DNA from 4 places in the Lysinibacillus sp. Ag94 genome. Region 2 is predicted to be linked to each of the others. Evidence: riboswitches for the same ligand, from Rfam matches in the RefSeq annotation. Region 2 holds a riboswitch; each other region holds the start of a gene.
The links. Region 2 has a riboswitch for thiamine pyrophosphate ahead of thiM (hydroxyethylthiazole kinase). Riboswitches for the same ligand answer to the same signal wherever they lie in the genome.
Positions count from the first base shown of each region.

Region 1: it holds a riboswitch for thiamine pyrophosphate, as region 2 does, so the genes downstream of both, thiC (phosphomethylpyrimidine synthase ThiC) here and thiM (hydroxyethylthiazole kinase) in region 2, are expected to answer to the same signal.
Region 3: it holds a riboswitch for thiamine pyrophosphate, as region 2 does, so the genes downstream of both, tenI (thiazole tautomerase TenI) here and thiM (hydroxyethylthiazole kinase) in region 2, are expected to answer to the same signal.
Region 4: it holds a riboswitch for thiamine pyrophosphate, as region 2 does, so the genes downstream of both, thiT (energy-coupled thiamine transporter ThiT) here and thiM (hydroxyethylthiazole kinase) in region 2, are expected to answer to the same signal.

Region 1 is NZ_CP096780.1:180,857-185,112, reverse strand. Features, by position in the region: gene thiC (phosphomethylpyrimidine synthase ThiC) at 1-1,544, opposite strand, end outside; TPP riboswitch at 1,676-1,790, opposite strand; partial or broken gene MY533_RS00850 (AEC family transporter) at 2,089-3,017, opposite strand; gene MY533_RS00845 (S-layer protein) at 3,408-4,256, shown strand, end outside.
Region 2 is NZ_CP096780.1:3,620,361-3,624,616, forward strand. Features, by position in the region: gene mbcS (acyl-CoA synthetase MbcS) at 1-1,314, opposite strand, end outside; TPP riboswitch at 1,540-1,638, shown strand; gene thiM (hydroxyethylthiazole kinase) at 1,728-2,483, shown strand; gene thiD (bifunctional hydroxymethylpyrimidine kinase/phosphomethylpyrimidine kinase) at 2,483-3,307, shown strand; gene thiE (thiamine phosphate synthase) at 3,297-3,929, shown strand; gene MY533_RS16950 (alpha/beta-type small acid-soluble spore protein) at 4,110-4,256, opposite strand, start outside.
Region 3 is NZ_CP096780.1:2,019,523-2,023,778, forward strand. Features, by position in the region: gene MY533_RS09190 (thiazole synthase) at 1-696, opposite strand, end outside; gene thiS (sulfur carrier protein ThiS) at 699-896, opposite strand; gene thiO (glycine oxidase ThiO) at 914-2,044, opposite strand; gene tenI (thiazole tautomerase TenI) at 2,045-2,764, opposite strand; TPP riboswitch at 2,764-2,871, opposite strand; gene MY533_RS09210 (TetR/AcrR family transcriptional regulator) at 3,836-4,256, shown strand, end outside.
Region 4 is NZ_CP096780.1:4,016,255-4,020,510, forward strand. Features, by position in the region: gene MY533_RS18965 (hypothetical protein) at 399-1,013, opposite strand; gene thiT (energy-coupled thiamine transporter ThiT) at 1,253-1,813, opposite strand; TPP riboswitch at 1,942-2,050, opposite strand; gene MY533_RS18975 (magnetosome magnetite crystal formation protein family) at 2,173-2,508, shown strand; gene MY533_RS18980 (SbcC/MukB-like Walker B domain-containing protein) at 2,722-4,256, opposite strand, start outside.

The DNA of each region.
Region 1 (4,256 bases), 1.2 Mb from region 2:
AGATTGAATTGATCGCGCCAGCGGAATTCAAATCGTGCCTTAGATAGCGCATCGTCACGCTGCTGTGCTCCCGGATGCCCTTTCGCTAAATCGGCAGCATGTGCAGCAATTTTATACGTAATAACCCCTACACGAACATCGTCACGATTTGGTAGGCCGAGATGCTCTTTTGGCGTCACATAACAGAGCATTGCCGTACCATACCACCCTATCATTGCAGCACCAATAGCCGATGTAATATGGTCGTAACCAGGGGCAATATCTGTTGTCAACGGTCCTAAAGTATAGAAAGGAGCTTCCTTACACACCTCTAACTGTTTATCCATATTTTCTTTAATAAGATGCATTGGAACATGCCCTGGTCCTTCTACCATCACCTGTACATCATGCTCCCAGGCAATTTTCGTTAATTCCCCTAGTGTTTCTAGCTCCGCAAATTGAGCCTCATCATTCGCATCTGCAATAGAACCAGGACGTAAACCATCACCTAAAGAGAAGGCAACATCATAGGTTTTCATAATTTCGCAGATTTCTTCAAAATGAGTATATAAGAAGCTCTCTTGATGGTGATATAAACACCACTGCGCCATAATCGAGCCTCCTCGAGACACTATGCCTGTTACACGATTAGCCGTTAATGGCACATAGCGTAACAATACCCCTGCATGAATCGTGAAGTAATCAACACCTTGCTCAGCCTGTTCGATTAACGTGTCACGATACACCTCCCACGTTAAATCCTCTGCCACTCCATTTACTTTTTCTAGCGCTTGGTAAATCGGCACCGTTCCCACTGGCACCGCGGCGTTACGAATAATCCATTCACGTGTCGTATGAATATGCTTACCAGTAGATAAATCCATAATGTTATCAGCACCCCAGCGTGTAGCCCACGTCATTTTTTCTACCTCTTCCGCAATAGAAGATGACACCGCGGAATTTCCAATGTTGGCGTTAATTTTCACGTGGAAGTTACGTCCGATAATCATTGGCTCAGCCTCAGGGTGATTAATATTAGAAGGCAAAATAGCACGCCCTGCCGCGATCTCTGAGCGCACAAATTCAGGGTCCATATTTTCACGGATCGCTACAAATTCCATTTCTGGAGTAATAATTCCCTTTCGTGCATAGTGAAGCTGTGTTACATTTCTACCTTTTTTCGCACGTAAAGGCTTTCTTGATAAATTCGGAAAAACATTTTCATTCATTCGTGGATCATCAGCTTTGCGGAATCCGTTATCTTCTGGCTTGATAGTACGACCTTCGTATTCTTCAACGTCACCTCGTTCTTTGATCCATGCACTACGTAAAGCTGGCAATCCTTTCGTAATATCCACCTTATACGCAGGATCAGTGTACGGGCCGCTCGTATCATAAACACGTACTGGTGCATTTTCCTCCTCCCCAAAGCTTCCTGTCGTTGGACTTAGAGCAATTTCACGCATTGGCACTAAAATATCTGGTCGAGAACCTTCTACATAAACTTTTTTACTTCCTTCAAAACTAGACATAATTGTAATATTCTTGTCGCTAACTGTTGTCATAACTACTTCGCTCCCTTTTATATTTTTACAAGGACCGAATCTAGCTCACCCCAATAAAGACAAAAGCCGAATCCAAAAAATTTTGGATCCGGCTAAGAATGTAAAGGTATAGTTATTGCAAATACATTGAGTGCAATAATGGTTAACTTTCCCACGCTGGTATGAGCCAGATCAGGTCCAAAGGGTCAAGAAACCTCTATGCGTTTCCCTCTCAGCCTGACTCATCAGACTCCCCTAGTTAATGCTATTAAGTTTGATGCTAGTGTAGCAGATATTGTTAAGAGATGGAAGCTTCATTTGTTTTTTTTGCTTATCATCATAACGTGTGGTTGATTTCCGTTCCGGCTGGGCGCTTTGTTGCCGCCGCTTCGCTTCGCTGCAGGGTCTCATCTGTGACGCTAATCCCCAAGGAGTCGCCCAGCCTCCACTCCAATCAACTTATATCTTGTTTTAACAAATATAAATCACTAGCTTTTAATTCAGAAAAAAAGCTCCTAACTCCTGAAAAGCTTTCCACCCTATCTTTTTATATGGCACCCAACTGTTAGGTAAACAGCAGTTCCGCTACATAAATCACGATCGTCACTGTAATACAGCTCACAATCGTTGAAAATAAAACTGTTTGTGCAGCAGTTGCCGATTCTACGTCATATTCTAATGCAAGACTAGAACTATTTCGCGATGTCGGGAACGAACTAGCTATAAAAAGTGATTGTGCCACGACACCATCAAGACCAAGCGCAAAAATGATTAGCAATGCCACGGCTGGCCCTATGACTAGTCGTGTAAAACAGCTAATGAATACTATCTTATTGAACATGGATTTGATTTCAAGTTGCGATAGTTGTGCCCCTAAAGTTATTAATGCTACGGCGATAAAGCCATCCGCCACATGGTCTATCGGAATTCTTACAAACTGTGGAATAGTGATCGTAAAATAATTCATTGCAACACCAATAATAAGTGCATGAATAATGGGCATTTTGAGGAAGTCTTTTACAATAGACATGCCCGATTTTGTTGAAGAAATTAAATTGTACAAGCCGTAAGTATAGGTCGTCATATTTTGAAATATAACGAGAATGACCTGAATCGCTACGCCAATCGGCTGAGTCACAAAAATCATTTGTGCAACTGGAATTCCATAGTTACCCGAATTAATTAGGACAACACTATTTTTAAACACCGCAGCCTCTGTTTTTACTAAGCCTAGTCCCTTTGCAAGAAAATGACTAAGCACCATTTGGCTTCCGATAAAAAGTAGAATAAATAACGCAACTTCCCCAAGCACAGACAGCTCTATACTCGTTTCATATATATTCACAAAAACTGCTGCTGGCATGAAGCAATATGTAATAAGTTGAGATAACGCCTTTAAATTAAAGCGAAATTTCTTTTGTAAAACTGCACCAAGCACTAGAAGCACTAAAATTGGAGCCACAATTTTAAAAAAATCATACCGAGATACATCAGCTTGTCCCCCTTCCCTCTCCCATAGTAGTGCTGTTTTTATGCTTGGTCAATGTACTTTAAAGCTAACTCACCACTCATATCAAGGCATTTTTCCTAAATACACTAATCTAATACAGTATCTTTAACAAGATGGTAAAAGTTATCTTTTAGAACGTTATAGCCCTTGAAATGAGCGTGATTTCCGCACCCAACTACCCAATTTCGTACAAAAAAACCTGGCACTTCACTTTCAATTTTCTAAAATAATTAAGGATTTTTAAAAACGAACGATAAAGAAAAGGGACTACATTTCATTTACGTATAATAAATGGTAAAATATACCCTTTATGTACTAAAACAAAGAAATATATGATATATTATCCATTAAATACAATGATCGGAGAGACTAAAATGAAGAATAAAGTATTAACGACTTTTATGGCAACTGCTATTACAGCAACCCTTGTATCGCCAATGTCCACTGCAGATGCCGCTTCAAATAATTCAGCTTTAAACCACTCAATTCAAATGAATGGGCAGGTAGCTGCAGCCAAAACAAAGGGGCAAACTGTTACCATTAACAACGTCACTAAAGAGAAAGTACTTACATCCAATGGCCAATTTAAAATTAGCCAGTCGCTGAAGCCCCTCTTTAACACATCGAATAAAACTGCATTGATGAATGCCGAAGCAACAATAGTAGTGAAAAATGGCGAAATTACGAGCGTTACAGAACTAACATTAACGAAAGCTGGCACTGATAAAAAGGCGGTATATTTTGATGGTGGTGACGCACAGATTGAAGGAAGTCTAACTGTAAATGCGGATTATGTAAAAGTTCAAAATGTAACGATTAAAGATAAGCTCATTGTAACGAATCGTGTGAAGAAGGCCATTACAATTGATGACGTTACTATTGGGGATACAATTACTTTTAAACCTTTATTAACTAGAAATATTAATTGGTTAAATGTCACTTTAAAAGATATTAAAACTCCAAATATTAACTTGGAGCGTACGAAAGTACATGTGACTTCTGACAAAGCTATTTCAAAAATTGATGTAGTTGGTAAAGTTACAGCATTTGAAGTTACGGCCAACGTTGATAAGCTTACAATCGATGTTGAGAAAGATTTTAGCCTTTACGGGGAAGGTAAAATTGAGCAAGTAATTGTCAAACACGGGGAAAAGGTGGCATTAGACTCAGGGCATCTTATTAACAAGGTGCAGGTGGATGATAAAAAAGCCTCTATAAAATTA
Region 2 (4,256 bases):
TAACGCGTCTTCTACCTCAAATGGACCTATCGTATACCCAGACGAAATAATGACATCATCCCCACGTCCTTCAAACCAAAAATAGCCATCTTCATCTTTATATGCACGATCTCCTGTAATATACCATTCACCCCTAAATTGTAAATTTGTACGTTCGGGATCGTTTAAATATTTCTTAAATAACGCGGGTGATTCACAGTGCACAGCAATATCTCCTACTTCTCCAATTACAGTAGGATTTCCAAAATCATTAATAATTTCAACCGTATTACCTGGGGTAGGTCTGCCCATTGAGCCCATTCTAGCCTCCATCCCTACCATTGTTCCAACAAGTAGTGTATTCTCTGTTTGTCCATAACCATCTCGTACTTGTACATTGAAGACGTCGGAAAATACTTTTATCACTTCACTATTTAAAGGTTCACCGGCTGACACTGCCTGACGTATCGTACTTAAATTGAAGTCTTGCAAATTTTCAAGACCTGCCATAAATCTGTATTCTGTCGGTGTGCAACATAGAATATTAATATTGAATTTCTCAAGCAATGAAAGGTAGGTTGCCGCATCGAAGTGACCTTTGTAAACAAATGCTGTCGCACCACTTCCTAAAGTAGCAAGGAACGGACTCCATATCCATTTTTGCCAACCTGGTGCTGCGGTAGCCCAAACAATGTCATCTTCTTGTACACCTAACCAATTTGGTGCAGTAGTTCGCAAATGCGCATAACCCCAGCTATGTGTATGAACCGCTGCCTTTGGATTGCCGGTTGTACCACTCGTATAAGCTAAAAATGCAATGTCTGTACTCTTAGTCGGTGTAGAACTTATGTAAGTCGTCGGTTGATTTTGCATTTTTTCAAGCAATGGCTGCCAAGGTTCCTGTGCATGACCAATGACAAACTGCTGTATTTCTTGTAAATTTCCAACATTATCGAATTGTTCAATATAAGGTTCAAATGCAACAACGCCTTTTGCATTGGCATGATTGATTCGATATTCAATATCCTTCGTTCTTAGCATTTCTGAGCTAGGTATAATCGTTAAGCCTGCCTTTAAGGCAGCAATATAAACGATATACGCTTCAACTGATCTTGGCACCATAACCAAAATAACGTCACCTTTTTTTAAACCTTGAGTTGTAAATACATGTGCTGCCTGGTTTGCCTTTTCAAGTAAAGCTCGATATGTTAAGTATTGAATTTCCTCATCTTCGTTATAAACTAATAATGCATTTTTAGTAGAATCCTGTGCATATTTTTCAATTTCATCTGAAATGTTATACCATTCTGGTGCGATTAAATCTTCTCTTTTCATGGCAAATGCCCCCTTTTGTACGCTCATTATAAAACTCAATTTTTATCATTTTCAATGGAATTCACTCCAATTCATTAAAGTCGTGACAACTATCATGCTCTGCTATATGGCATCAGTCACGTATTGGTACTATCAATTTTGACATAGCATTAGTGCTGTTTTCGCGAAGAAAAAATAACCTATTGAACACGAATGAATAATATGATACATTTTGGTCAACTAAAAGCATGATTGCAGGGGGACTCAATTAGAGTTGAGAAGGTAAAACCTGACCCTTTGAACCTGTTAGTTAATACTGACGTAGGGAGCAATTCACATCTATTTACTGATGAAAGGCTCTTTTACGTGTTTTTTTCTACACGAAAAAGAGCCTTTTTTGCACGCTTACGTCCATCCAACAAGGAGGACTAAAAATGTTATTTCATACTATCCGTAAACAAAATCCATTAATTCATTGCATTACTAATTATGTTGTAGCTAATTTCCAAGCAAATGGCTTATTAGCTATAGGCGCTTCACCAGTTATGGCAGATGACAGTCATGAAGTTGAAGAAATGGTCGCAATTGCCTCAGGCTTATTAATAAATATCGGTACCCTTAATGAGCGAATGAAAGAATCAATGTTACTTGCAGGAAAAAAAGCAAATGCTCTTGGCATTCCCGTTGTTTTAGATCCTGTTGCTGCAGGTGCAACAACTTACCGGAAACAAACGGTACAACAATTACTCAAGGAAATAAATTTTGCTGCTATTCGTTGTAATGTCGGAGAGCTTGCAGCAATAGCCGATATAGAATGGCAACAAAAAGGCGTAGATAGTGGTAGTGGTTCAATTTCTTTAGAAGTTGAGGCACAAAAAGTAGCTCAGCTTTACAATTGTATTGTTATTGTGACCGGTGAAAAGGATTTTATTACTGATGGCGAACATCAGCAATGGATTACAGGTGGAAATTCACAAATGACAGAAGTCACTGGAACAGGTTGCTTATTGAGTGCCATTTGTTGTGCTTCCTACCTTGTAGGAAATAAGGCATTTGACCAATTAATAGAAACATTATCTCTTTATAAAAAAGTAGCAGAGCAAGCTGCTTCTTCCACTTCATCTATTGGCGATTTTCAAATTGCAGTTTTGAACGAACTACACCGCCTCTCCAAGGGTGGTGAACAATGATGCATATTGTAACGACAATTGCTGGTTCTGATAGCGGTGGCGGCGCAGGAATACAGGCTGATTTAAAAACATTCCAGGAATTAAAGGTATTTGGAACGTCTGTTATTACAGCTTTAACCGCCCAGAATACACTCGGGGTATCGGATGTTTTACCAATTGAAGTTAGTTTTGTCGAAAAACAACTTCAAGCGCTTGTCGAAGATTTTTCAATAAGTGCTATAAAAACTGGAATGCTGTTTTCCTCGGAAATTATTCAATCAATCGCACGGATTTTAACTGCAATAAATTGTCCGCTTATAGTAGATCCTGTCATGATTGCTAAAGGTGGCGAAAGCTTATTACAGCAAGAAGCAATTGAGGCATTACGCAGTTATTTGCTTCCTTTAGCAACAGTGGTCACACCGAACATTCCAGAGGCAGAAACCCTTTCTGGAAGGAAAATCACTTCTTTAACAGATATTAAAGAAGCAGCTAACGTCTTATTACAAATGGGCATTCAATGCGTCATTATTAAAGGTGGTCATTTAGAGGATAAACGTTATGCTACTGATTATGTATTTTTCCAAGATGGTCGGTCATTTTCCATGCAGTCCACTCGTATTGCAACGAAAAACACGCATGGTACAGGCTGTACGTTTTCCGCAGCATTAACTGCTTTTCTTGGTCGTGGACTATCTATAGAAGATGCGATTGTAGAAGCTAAAAAATTTATTCAATTAGCTATAACTCATGATTTATCAATCGGTAATGGACATGGTCCTACAAATCATTTTGCTTATCAAAACTTGAAAAATTCCTGCGAGGTGATCATTCATGAAACGTGACGATCTACAGCTATATTTTATAATGGGTACAAGTAATGTTTTCAAACACGAGCCATTAAACGTTTTAGAGAAAGCACTGCAATCAGGAGTTACGATGTTTCAATATCGCGAAAAAGGACCAAATACATTAACTGGGCAAGCCTATGAAGATTTTGCTCGTAAATGTCAAAAGCTCTGTCAACAATATCATGTTCCGTTTATCGTCAACGATGATATCGAGCTGGCTATAAAGCTTAGAGCAGACGGTGTTCATATTGGGCAAGAGGACTTTCCTGTGTCGATGGTGCGTAATAAAATTGGCAACATGATTTTAGGCGTTTCTGTTCATTCACAAGCTGAATTACAAACTGCTCTACAATATGGTGCTGATTATGTAGGAATTGGTCCGATTTTTTCAACCACTTCTAAAAGTGACGCCAATCCACCTAGTGGAACGAATTTTTTACAACAAGCTCGGATGCAATATCCGGATCTCCCTATCGTTGCAATTGGAGGCATAAACTGTTCGAATGCTCCTATAGTATTTAAAGCAGGTGCTGATGGAATAGCAGTTATTTCTGCAATTTGCCAAAGTGAGGATATTGCAAATACAGTCTCTACATTGAAATCATTTGTAGGATAATGGTAGTGGGGATCTTTATCTTTTCCAAGCGGATTTTTACAATGGGAGGGCATGACGCTTCTCTTTTGATATAGATAAATTACGCCCATTCATACGGGATAAAAATTGATAAATTTAAACAAACTAAAACCAGTGCCTTTTACGGTCACTGGTTTTAATTTTATAATTGCGATTATGCAATTATAGGTTGTTGTTTGGCATACCTTTTAATTGTGATTCTGCCATTTGTACAAGACGTTTAGTGATTTCACCGCCAACGGAACCGTTAGCACGAGCTGAAGCGTCAGCTCCTAATTGAACACCAAATTCTTGTGCAATTTCGTATTT
Region 3 (4,256 bases), 1.6 Mb from region 2:
AAAGCAAAGGCGTCCGGCCTCAATAGCAAGTTTCATAGCTTTTGCCATCTTGACAGGGTCTTTTGCTGCAGATACAGCTGTGTTTAATAAAATTCCATCAGCACCCAGTTCCATTGCCATTGCTGCATCAGCAGGAGAGCCGATACCAGCATCGACAATAACGGGCACCGTTGCTTGTTCAATGATAAAACTCAAGTTAAGCGGGTTAATGATTCCCCGTCCGGAACCGATTGGTGAGGCTCCTGGCATTATGGCATGGCAGCCTAATTCCTGCAGCTTTCTGGCTAAAACAACATCATCTGATGTGTACGGAAGCACAATAAACCCTTCCTTTATTAATTCTTCTGTTGCTTTTAACGTTTCAATAGGGTCAGGAAGTAATGTTTTGTCACATCCAATAACCTCTACTTTAACCATATCGCAAAGGCCGGATGCTTTCGCTAGCTTTGCAATGCGGACGGCCTCGACTGCGTTTTTGGCTCCTGCTGTATTTGGCAATAAAGTATATTTTTTAATATCAAGCTTTTGTAAAAAATTTGGCTGGTTCGCTTCAAAGATATTCATTCTCCGAACGGCAAATGTCAGGACTTCTGAATCCGATTCAGCAACAGCCTGCTTTTGGATATCAAAATTAGGGTATTTTCCTGTTCCAAGCAGCAAACGGGATTGAAATGAATAAGGACCTATTTTTAACATAATTATCCGCCTCCAACAAAATGTACAATTTCAATGCGGTCTCGGTCAGAGAGCAGGGTTTCCTGATGATCAACTTTGTTCAGGATCTCTCCATTTACCTCAATTACAACTACTTTATCTAGCAGTTTGTAATATTCGAGCAGGTCCGAAACGTACACAATTTCCTCTGACAACTTCAAATTTTCTCCATTTAGTATCACTTCCAAGATTTGTCCTCCTAACTAACTGATATTTGAGATCGATCAATGCGAAACGCAGAAAGAAACTGTTCATCTTCCACTTGACCTGTAAGCAACTGGGCTGTGAGTTTGCCAGTAAGCGGGCTTAATAGAATTCCGTTTCGATAGTGTCCGGCAGCTACAAATAGCCCCCTAATAGTAGGATGCTCGCCAATATAGGGAATCCCATCAGCTGTCTGCGGCCTAATTCCTGCCCACACCCGTTCCCACGGGGCATCTTTCAGCTGGGGAATCAGCTTCACGGCTTGCTCAATCAAGGTAGCAATTCCTCCAGCCGTTACTTGTTTATCAAACGTATTTTCCACGACTGTGGCCCCAATGTAAATTTCGCCATTTCGCTTAGGAACAAAATAACAGCGTTTATCTGAAAAAATCGACCTGTGAACGATCGGCTTATTCGGCTTTACAGAAAAACATTCTCCTTTCACAGGATAAACGGTCAAGTTGATTCCCGTATTTTTCATTAAATCGGCAGCCCAGGCGCCGGTAGCGACAACGACCTGTTCACAATAGAAGGCTCCCGCTGATGTGTATACTCCTTTGACAACGCCGTTTTCATAGATAAAAGAAAGAACCTCTGTATTTTCGCGGATTTCTGTACCAAAATGCTCTGCAGCTTTTGCGAAGGCAAGTGATAATTTTGCAGGCTGCACATGGCCGTCATTTGGAAGGAACATAGCACCGGCAACAGTTGGTGCTAATGCAGGTTCCATTTCTCTTACTTGTGTTGCATCGAGCCATTGGATGCCGGAATCCCAGTTCTGCTGGAACAATACCTGACTTTTTAACGCTGTAGCTAATTCTTCCGTTTCTGCAATTTTTAACATGCCTTTATTCACAAATTCGATATCGATCCCCGTATATGTCAGTAATTCGTTAGTGATGGAGGGGAACATCGCCTGGCTTTTTAATGCCAACTGGAAAAATGGACCGTCGTGTTCCATTTCCGCCTGTGCTGCCAGCATACCTGCTGCTGCACTGGAGGCTTCATTGGCCAAAGTTCCTTTTTCAAGAATGACGACTTTTTTTCCTAGTTTAGAAAGTTGATAGGCAATGGAAGAGCCATTAATTCCTCCCCCGATAATGGCAACATCAAATGTATTTTTCACTCAACACATCTCCATTTTAACTTCTTTTTGATAGCTTTTTATTGCAGATAGAGGATCATCGGCGTTTAAAACGCCTGACATCACAGCAATACCGTCGGCCCCGCTGTTTATTACCTGTTTAGTATTTTCAGGAGCAATACCGCCGATTGCAATAACAGGAATATCTAGTGAACCAGTAAGCTTTTTTAATTCCTCTAAACCCCTTGGTTCCAATCCTGGCTTTGATTGGGTAGAAAAAATATGACCATATATCACATAGTCGGCTCCCAAGCGTTGAACCTTTTTTCCTTCTTCGACCGAGTGAATGGAACAGCCAACCGTCAATTGAGGAAAGTTGGCTTTAATCATAGATGCATTCAAACTATGATAGGCTAGTTGGACTCCTTCCACACCTGTAATAACGGCAACGTCTACCCGGTCATTAATGATTATTTTGGATAACGGAACGCCAACTCGGGAAAGCAGGTTGACTGCTTCATATAATTCTTTTGCCGTCATTTGTTTTTCACGCAAATGGATAGCGTCGGCATATGGATGGATGTCTGCTAAAATTTCACTTAGTTGTTCCATTGGCATTTTTCCATTAGAAATGAGATGAATCGCTTTTGATAATAGAGTAATGGGGGTCACCTCTTTAAGACTTACCCGCCTTTCAAATGTAGGATGCAAAAAAGCCACTTTCTTTTTGGTAAAGAAAGTGGCTGGAGATGAAAAGGACAAATTTCCGTATACCACTTCCCTACGCTGGCATTAACCAGGTCAGGTTCATAGAGTCCCGAAGTTACACTTCAATCTCAGCCTTTACAAAGGCACCCCTAGCGGATAAGTTATTTATTTTATTTAATTTATTTCCAATATTAGCACTATTCATGAAGATGTCAATCATTATGAATAGATTACTAGGGGTTCCATTTATTTGGCTGGGGGAAAAATGAATTTACAGAATGGGAGAATCAATATGAGACGTCAATTCAGCAATAACTAAATTGCTATGGGGGAAGAATATTCATGGGCTATTCAAATAAGACTCCGCTTAAAGCAAAGAGTATTGCATGCGCTTGAAGAGTATGTTGTAAGTACAAATTTTGTTAATTCTCTTTTGAAATATAATTGCTTACAAAAGTTGCTAGAGCTAGATGAATTCAATGAACAGTATATGTTTCTACTGTTAGAATTCTTAATTGAGCAAAATAAAAAACAGGATTGTTTAAAATGCTTTGAAATTATACAGATTAGCTGAAATAGGTTTATCTGTTCGGAGAGAATTAATAAAAGATATAACGAATACTTGGCAACTATATAGATTTCTAGCAGTCCCAAATATTAATATTTCTAATTCATTTTCATTCAGATGGAAAAAGTCATGGTTGCCACGAACTTAATTGAAAGTAGTATAAACACCCCGTAGTAGTTATTATATCTAACATCTACGGGATATTTCTCTAAATAATAAGAGTGTCAGTCTATTCTATCCGCTCTTTTAAGATAAGGCTTAAATGATATTGGATAATCTTTAGTTTTCTTATACATTTCGATTATACAAGCTGCTAATTGTTGAATACCAAGTTCTATTTTCTTTTCCTCTACTTGTGAAATACTTAGTCGGATTGCTTTCTTAAATGCTGACTCATCACATTCGTATATAGTAGAATATGAATTTTTTAAGACATCGCCCATGTTATGAATATAAAAGGTTGAAACTATACACTAGTGTCGGTATAATCTGACATATAAACGACAATAGTGTATAGTTTTTTAGGTGCATTTTGTCACTCATTAAGGAGGTGGCTTATGGCTCCAAAAGTTAGTGAAGAATATAAAAAAGAACGAGAGAAAGAACTGATAGAAGCGGCTAAGAAGGTGTTTATCGAGAAAGGTTTTGTTCACACAACTATGCAAGATATTATGGACAAAGCTGGAATATCCAGAGGTGCATTGTATAGCTATTTCAATAATATTAATCATGTTTTTATCGAAGTTTTAAAATATGATGACCAGAAAGACATTCAATATTTTGTGCCATCTGATGAAGGCCTACTTTGGCCACAATTAAAAAGCTGGATTGAAGAACAGCAAATTTATATTGAGGCAATTGACCAAACATTGGTCTTTGCAAAGGCGGAATTCTTTTTATCATATAAATACGTAAATAATAAAGATAATTTCCCTTACATTTCTGAACGCTATAATCGAACTACTGAAGCAATAGAAA
Region 4 (4,256 bases), 400 kb from region 2:
CAAGTTAAACAATGCTATTCAATTAACCTGCTCCGTAGTTCAATAAGAATTAAACAACTTAAAAAGATTCTTTGTTTCCTACATTTGGAGTACCAAACGCTAACAAAAGAATCTTTTTGACTACATAAAACCAATGCTATATTCATAAAATTTCTTTCATTTAAAACCTCAAAAAAGCTTAGGAACAACTCCTAAGCCTTTCTATTATTGAGTAATGCTTGATTAGAAATCAGATTTTTTAAATAGCTAATTTAAACAAACTCCATTCTAAAAAATATAAATCAAAATGGAGTTTAACCTTTTTTATTTAGTATTAGATTTTTAATAAAGTTTGATTATTTTTGTACTCCTTATTTCACTAAAGCACCCCGTTAGTTGAACAAGAACAGCGACGCTTATTAAACAATCGCGCTCATTTTTGTTTGATTGTTTAGTTCTCTTTTACCATTAGCCGAAAGTAAATATCCTCCTAGCAATACAAATCCTATACCTGTAATTGCTCCTCCAATGACAGTGATGATTCCTTCGGCATTTGGTATCAAAGTAGCCAAAGCAAAAACGAGTGTTCCTACTATTAAGCACAATCCACCCATACGAGGAAGAATGCCTTCTTTCATCACTGAAATTCCAAATAGAATCATACCTAAAACGAAAAACAATGGTCCAACTGAATATATAATGCCTGAAACGCCTTCATCAAAAATAGGCTTTACATTCACCCCAGAAACACCTGCTATTTCTACAAATACAACTGCTGTTACACAAGTAGTACCAATCAGACCCAACAACATTCCTAGATTACCCAACAGCCCATTTTTTTTACCCTGCGCTTCAAATAATCCTATAAAAGCAAAGCTAAGACCTAAGTGACCAAATAAAACTAAGCTTTGCCCAAAAACAGTTCCATTATCTGCTTCCCCTAATAGGTTAATCAAATGTCCGATTCCTAAGAATAAACCAGATATAACACTTGCGAATCCTCCGACAGATCGAAATAAAAGTATGGGTTGCATTATTTACATTCCTCCATTTTATGAATTCACCTCTTATGTTTAAGTTTACACAAAATAGGTTTATATTCCAATAGTTCTTAAATTAACCACAATTCCGATGTTTTAATATGAATTTCTTATTGTAGTTGAACACAAGTTAACCAACACTATTGAACTAACCTGCCCGTTCGTTGAATAGCAACAATCTTTTCGAAAACAGCCAAAACAAAAACCCTTCACTCATGTGAAGGGCTTAATCATTATGATTTTCGTTGCATTAATTGAGGTGCTGCCGTAAATAGCAGAACACCGGCAATTGCTGTTAAAATTGTTGCTGGTAGCATATATGTTCCATTATAGATGATTGAATAAATCCACGCATTTTGATCGCCTGCATACTCTGCGAAAAATACAGCGCCACCAATGGTATGTGCTGCATAGCGTAAAAAACCTGCTAATACAGTTCCTGAAATAATATAAAGCGCCATTTTCTTTTTGTTTAAATTTTTTGCAGCCTCAAGCACCGGTCGACGTACAACGGCCGCTAAGCCAACTACTGTAAAGGCAACACCATAATCAAGTATTCCTTGTAGCCAATGCACAATTGTAGCACCAAACATTGTTTGCATTACACCAATGAGTAAACCGGTTGTCATGCCTGGAATAAGGCCCCAGCGGAATGCTATTAAAATTATTGGTACCATCACTAGACTAACAGAGCCGCCTTGTGCCCATACTTTAAAGGAAACCTGATCGAGCACAAGGCCAATCGCTGCGAATATTGCAATCTCCACAAGCATTAACAGTTTTTTATTGTCCATAAATATTCTCTCCTTTGTTCCGATGTAGGATACAAGAGCAGGAATAGAAATCAGTTGGCAAATATGTCCCTATCCGACATTAAAAAGATAAAAAACGATGCCAGGACAGAGCCTCACATCGTAAAAGTGTCGGTTTCTATCCACAATCCCTACGCAAGTGTTAACTTACAGGTTCGAAGAGTCAAGGCATTACGTGCCCAGTCTCAGCTGACATCATCAGCTCCCCTTGTGGTCGTACATCTTAATTTGATTGAACAACCTCATTGTACGCAAACACTGTTATGATTACAACCTCTTCCACATTTTTTTTGAAACTTTAACGTTTTTCATGCGTAAATATTAAAAAAGGAGGTACTACTATGGAGAACCAAAAAATATTATCTGCCTTTAGTTATCTCAGTATTTTATTTGCACCCTTTATTGTGCCATTAGTCGTTTACTTTGTGACAAAAGATAGCGACGTAAAGAGGCACTCTATTCGAGCACTAATATCACATTTAATCCCAGTCGCATTCGGTATAATTTTCTTTGCAGTCTTTATTTTCTCAACTTTATCATTCAACACTAATTTTGATCTAAATTCAGATAGTAATAATTTTCTTATCATTTGGTTTGTTTCATTCGCAATTTATATTCTCGTTTCATTAGGAGTCGTTATTTGGAATATTATTCAAGCTGTTCGGGTGGTCCGATAAGTTTCATCTTAACCTCTCCTTGAACACATAGTACTTAAGGAGCTGTTATTTTGTGAAAGTATCTAAAGTTGTTAAAACCGCTGTAAAATTAGCACCTATCGTCATCCCCATTGTCAAAAAAGTAATCGCTGCAAAAAAAGGAACAAATCCTAACGTAACTAAAAAAAAATAACAACAAGGCGTATTTCCAACAAACGGAGATACGCCTCTTTGTTATTTTACTTCAAAATATGTTTGACTATGACCGTTCATTGCTTTTTCAACATGCAACACAGCAGGCATTGTAGCTTTTAACTCCGCAACGTGAGAAATGACGCCAATCATACGTCCGGAATCTTGTAAGTCAATAAGCGTATCAATCGCCTTATTTAATGCTTCTTCATCGAGAGAACCGAAGCCCTCATCAATAAACATCGTTTCAATACGGATATTACCTTGAAAGCTTTGAATGACATCTGCCATCCCAAGGGCAAGACTTAAAGACGCATTAAACTTTTCTCCCCCTGATAATGTTTTGACATCTCGTAATTGATCTGTATAAGCATCATACACATCGAGTCCCAGCCCACTTTGCTTGGCATGCTTTTCTAAACGATCTGAACGTCGTAGCTCAAATTGACCGTTGGATAAATGATAAAGTCGAACATTTGCCGCCTCTGTAATTTTATCTAAATAATTGATTTGAATATAACGCTCAAAAGACAGCTTTTTCACATTCTGTCCATTTAACATTGCATAGAGCTCCTTTACTCGCCCCGCTTCTTTCTCAAGTAAATGAATCTCCTGTTCGGTCTCCTCAACCTTTTTGATAAAGTTTGCACAAGCCTTTGCAAATCCTTCCATTTGTTGCAATACTTTAAAAGCTTCCTCATATGTGACACGAAGCATCTCTAACTTTTCTTCCATGGTCGTTAAATCTTGCTTCTCTTGCCCTTTAAGATGCTTCTCCCCCTCAGTAATTTGTACTTGTAATGTGTGGATTTGTAGTGCATATTCATGGCAAGATTTCCGTAAAGCTTCTATTTGCAACGCGCTCCGCTTCCCAGCAGCAAATTCATCATAGCTTTCAAACCCTGCTTCCTTCATACTCACTGAAAATTGCTCGCGTTTTTCATCCATTTTCAGCTTTAATTCCTGAAAAGCCTGTTTCGCTATTTCTGCGGTCATTCTAGCATTATGTGCGGCTTCCTTGGCAGATTGCAAATTTTGCTGGCTATTATTCCACGCAGTTTGTAATGCAAGCTTTTGTGATCCTATATGAGCGATGGCCTGTTGCAATGCTTGTAGCGTCGTAAGATTTTCTGGAATATGCTTTTGCTGCTCTTCCACGACTGCTTGTTGTTTCATCAATTCCTTCGTCTTCTCAATTAAATATTGCTCAAGTTTTATTTGCTTTTCTTGTAGCTGCTCCATTCGCGCATGATGATCCTTTTGTTGCATACGTACATCAGATAATTGATGGCTCACTACTTTTAAGATTGTTATTTGTTGCTCTACGTTTTGCAACGAAGCTACAATTTGTGCTTGATTCGATTGATTAATCGCATTCGTCTCTAACTGTTCTAGCGCCTCTTGTAGAAGATGCTTTGTAGAATTCAATAAAGCTTCTTTCTCTAAAAACTTGCGCTCATCAGTACTAGCCTTTCCTCGTAAAGCCTCCACCTCTGCTAATTCAATCATCTCTAATTGCTCACGATGTGTTTCGAGGTGTGTTGTACTACCACACACTGGACAAGGCTCTCCGTCCT